One region of the Virgibacillus sp. CM-4 genome, then DNA from elsewhere that is predicted to be linked to it. Evidence: riboswitches for the same ligand, from Rfam matches in the RefSeq annotation. Region 1 holds a riboswitch; the other holds the start of a gene.
The links. Region 1 has a riboswitch for lysine ahead of dapA (4-hydroxy-tetrahydrodipicolinate synthase). Riboswitches for the same ligand answer to the same signal wherever they lie in the genome.

Region 1 (2,471 bases):
TTATATTAAGCGGTTACGATTGGCAGATAAAGAAGCTTTTATTCTGGAGGAATCTTACTTGCCTGTAGAACTGTTCCCAGACTTGTCCATTGATGTGATGAAAGAATCAAAATATGACTATATTGAACAGAAAGGTCATCAGATCGATAAACGTTACGGAGAACTGTATCCGATCATGCCAACGAAAGAGATTGTGGATTTTCTTCAAGTTGAGGAGAATGAGCCGCTGCTTTATTTAAAAGCATTTTCAACATTTGTGCAAGGAACGGTATTTGAGTATTCAAAAATATACTTTCATCCGTCGAAATATGTATTTAAGTTTATTTCGCTGAAGGATAGGGAGTAGTAAGTAAAAGCAAAAAGAAACAGCCGTCACAAAAAGATGTGCGGCTGTTTTATGGCATTGCATAATTGTAAATTTTTTATATCGCGGATACCATGGATTGGCTGAACTGCAATACATGTTTCAATTCTTCGTACTCTTCTTGATGTAGAGGCACCATTGGCAAACGAACGCTACCAACAGAAATACCTTTAAGGTTCAATGCTGCTTTTACTGGTGTTGGACTCGGTGCCGCAAATAGTGCTTTCATAATTGGGAGTAGATGCTGATGCACCTCTGCACTTCTTATTACATTTCCATTTCGATACTGGTTGACCATTTCTTGCATTTCATTGCCAATTATATGGGAAGCTACGGAAACGACACCAGTTCCTCCTACCGATAATACAGGTAATGTAAGTCCATCATCTCCACTATAAAGTGTGAAATCATGAGGCGTGCGACGAATGATTTCCGTGATTTGATCAAGGTCACCGCTGGCCTCTTTAATTGATACAATAGAATCAATTTCAGATAGTCTTACAATTGTTTCAGCGCTAGCATTGGCAACAGTTCTACCTGGAACGTTATAAAGCATGATCGGTAGGGAGGTTGCTTCGGCGATCGATTGAAAATGTCTATATATCCCTTCTTGTGAAGGCTTGCTATAGTATGGGGTAACCAGCATAATACCATCTACGCCAGTTTGTTCTGCTTGTTTCGTTAACTCAATCGATGCTTTTGTATGATTTGATCCAGTCCCAGCAATAATTGGAATTCTGCCGTTAGTAATTTTCACAACCGATTTAAATAACGCTAATTTTTCTTCATTTGTAAGTGTTGGTGATTCTCCAGTTGTACCAGCTACGACTAATGCATCGGATCCATTTGCAATTAAATAATTAACTAGATTTTCCGTTGCTTGAAAATCAATTTCTCCTTGTTGATCAAATGGGGTAACCATTGCAGTTACTACTTGGCCAAATAACATTGCTTCACACCCTTTTTGTGTAATTTTTGATAGGTGGAAAGGCCATATATAATAAACGCAAAAAAGCAACAGCGAGGGGTATCACTGCTGCAGAAACGTTAGAATCGTTTCTTGCGTCAGATAGCCCTCCATATAGTTTCCTATATGACAGTCCTGTATTTATTCAATAGCAGAACCAGCTACAGAAAATATGAGATTTCTGTGGCTTCGGCAATGCCCCCTTTCCACCATCTTCCCTGGATCTCATCATCCTCAAACGGTGTAATCATGAACATTGCACCTCTATCCTCACTTCAAAAAATTGAAATAAGAAGATATTTAGTTGCCTGTAATATAACAGAAAATCATTATTTATGCAAGCAAGGGAGAAAATTTCTTTGCTTTAAATTTTATGTTGTTTATTATCTTCTCCTATGAAAGGCCAAGTTATTGGGGTTGCCACTTCGAATAATTGAAATTCTCCTTTTGTTAATCTAACAGCATTTCTCGTAAATAATTTCAGTTTATTTAATATTTTTAGATGAACGGGGTGTAGACAATGATTAATACTTAAATAATGTGTATTCATATATTTGAAAACAACTCCATCTGGTAGTAGTGTGTTATTAGAAATGCGTTCAACTATTACTTCACCATCTTTTAATTTTGTTAACGTAATGTCATCCATTAGGATTATGTCCTTAATATGAAGATGGAATCTCCGTAAAACCCTATTATTGCAAATTTTTCTTTTTTTGTTATCTTGGATAAAATACATTTCTTTGGATTCTCTTGATTGTACTAAACGTTGATTTGGAATGAAGCCATTATTAACAAGATTGAGGTCAATAGGCATAGTTTCTTCATATTTAAAAAGGATGGGGTCAGGTATTTGTACAACGTTAGCTCTGTTGTATTTTAATTGGTCAAACATCGCTTCTGAAATATGTCTACGCTTCTGATTGTCAATTAAATAAACTTTGTCATCTAATCCTTTTACTAAAACACCATCCGGTATGGTTTCTGGAAGATAAGATGTTAGCTGTTGCAGAGATGATGGGGTAATTAAGCTAACATCTAAGACTTTAGGAATGGGATGGAAGGGGGCAAACCTATTTAATCGATTCCAGAATGCTGCATCAGCATTATACCAATACATAGGATCATCATTCCAATAAC
Region 2 (2,471 bases), 500 kb from region 1:
AGAGGGAGGCATTTTATTTATGTAGATTTTAAATTCTAACTAACTTGAAACAAGCATAAGTTTGTTTCAAGGGGGTTTTCGTATGGGTAGACGACCAAGATTTAAACTGCGAACAACATCTCCAGTAAAGGTTGTTTTTTTAATGACGACAATTGCTTTTGTAATCTTGACCTCCCTTAGTATCATCATCGTGGATAAAGGGATAACCCCGCCTTTAATGGAGATAGCAAATCAAAAAACACAAGAGTTTGCGACACGGACAATCAATGAAGCAGTTAAATCAACGGAAAATATTAGCTTCGATGATTTAATGGAAGTAACGACAAAGGATAATGGCAGTCCAGCAATTGTTGGCTGGAAATCATCTGCTGTCAATCGCGCCTTACGAACAGCTACAAAACGAGCAGAATACTTCTTATATGGAATGAATAAAGGTGAAACGCTGAACACAGATGATCCGGATATGGAGCCGCAGGACTATGGGGATACAGCCAATGATTTAGCTGATAAAGATCCTACTGTGGTAGAGATTCCGATTGGGCAAGCTACAGGAAGTACAATATTATCTAATTTAGGTCCAAAAGTTCCTGTCCATTTTGAAATTGTCGGTAGTATTCAATCAGATGTAGAGTATGAGGTAAAGAAATTTGGGATAAACGCAGTATTAATTGAGATTTATATCCCAGTCACTGTCAATGCACAAATTGTTGTTCCATTTACGACTGAACCATCGGAGATAAGTACTAGGGTCTATGTTGACTCTCGAGTATTAATGGGAGATGTCCCTGACTTTTATGGGGGTGACGAGGATGGACCAAATATCTCAGTACCAAAAGATGACTTGAATAATAATTAAAACCTTGCTATACTTAATATAATAATTTGAATAATAAACCTTATCAGATCGGTGAGGTAGAGGTGCAATAGATATGAGTACTCAGTCGGAGGATGACAACTAGGATGATGGAGGAAAGGATTTACTGCCGAAGTACAATAGGTGTCAGGCTTATTGTTACTGGTATGCTTTTGAATAAGAAGTATACTGTCATGCAAAGAAGTCGCATGGAGAACTACTGATCGAAATGGAGGATAACGTATATTGTAAAGGCAATGGTAGGTTATTTTCTATCATTGTCTTTTTTTCTGTCTACAAAAGCTACCTTTCTAACGGACACCCCCCACAGTTACTTATCCCATTTTCTTGAACAGTATGTTTTCTTTCCTTTTGTAAACAATCTTATATGGAGGTAACAGCAATGGAAGGAACCATTTTTTCACTTATCCCAGCAGTATTAATGCTGGTACTTGTACTATTAACGAGAAATGTTTTACTGTCTCTAGGGACAGGAATTGTAGTAGGAGCGTTACTCATTCATGATTTTGCAATTTGGGATTCGCTAAAAGAAATAGGAAATAATTTATATACTATTTTTGTTACAGACGGGGCTCCAAATACTGGTAATCTACTGTTATTAGGATTTCTCCTTTTACTTGGAATGATGACTGCTTTTCTACAAGCCTCAGGAGGAAGCCGTGCTTTTGGAGAGTGGATGATTAAACGAGTGAAGACGCGTGTTGGTGCACAAGCGATGAGTGCAGTGCTAGGTATTATCATTTTCATTGATGATTATTTTAACAGTTTAGCAGTAGGACAAATAGCTCGTCCGTTAACAGACCGACATCGAATTTCTCGAGCAAAGCTTGCTTACATTATCGATTCAACTTCAGCACCGGTAACTGTTATTTCACCAATTTCTAGTTGGGGAGCATATATCATCGGTATTATAGGTGGATTACTTGCAGCAAATGGTATCACATCAATGGAACCATTAGAAGCATTTATTAAAATGATACCTTTTAATTTATACGCTTTGGGAGCTATTTTACTTGTGTTTCTTGTAGCCTATCTCAAGATGGATATTGGCCCAATGAGGAAACATGAAAAAAGGGCGGTTAAAACTGGAGCATTAATAGATCCAGAACAAGATAATGTACCAGGAGATTTAAGTGATACATTTGAAGCTCATCAATCTGGGAAAATATATCATTTGCTTGTTCCAATTGGAGTACTTATTGCAGCCACGATCATTTCAATGCTAATAACTGGAGCAAATGCTAGTGAAGGTGAAATAAGTATATTAACTATTTTTGCAAATACAAACGTAAACCTTTCTCTATTTATTGGTGGGCTTACAGCAGTATTAACTGCCTATATCTTCCATGCAGTACAAGGGAAACCAAAAAATAATGCAGAAAAAATTATCGTTGAAGGTATAAAGACGATGCTGCCAGCAATTTATATTCTTTTATTGGCTTGGATGATTGGGTCGATTATCGGAACATTAAAAACTGGAGAATACTTGGCACAAATTGTGAATAATTCATCCATTAGCCCTTCACTATTGCCATTCTTATTTTTTATTATTGCAGGCTTTATGGCATTAGCAACAGGAACGTCATGGGGAACATTT

Region 2: linked by a shared signal. The riboswitch ahead of M948_RS24265 (Na+/H+ antiporter NhaC family protein) and the one ahead of dapA (4-hydroxy-tetrahydrodipicolinate synthase) in region 1 are both predicted to bind lysine.

The regions. Positions count from the first base shown of each region.
Region 1 is NZ_AUQA01000002.1:575,796-578,266, reverse strand. Features, by position in the region: gene M948_RS26500 (GntR family transcriptional regulator) at 1-346, shown strand, start outside; gene dapA (4-hydroxy-tetrahydrodipicolinate synthase) at 423-1,313, opposite strand; lysine riboswitch at 1,427-1,606, opposite strand; gene M948_RS26490 (glycosyltransferase family 2 protein) at 1,696-2,471, opposite strand, start outside.
Region 2 is NZ_AUQA01000002.1:75,044-77,514, reverse strand. Features, by position in the region: gene yunB (sporulation protein YunB) at 83-856, shown strand; lysine riboswitch at 906-1,081, shown strand; gene M948_RS24265 (Na+/H+ antiporter NhaC family protein) at 1,257-2,471, shown strand, end outside.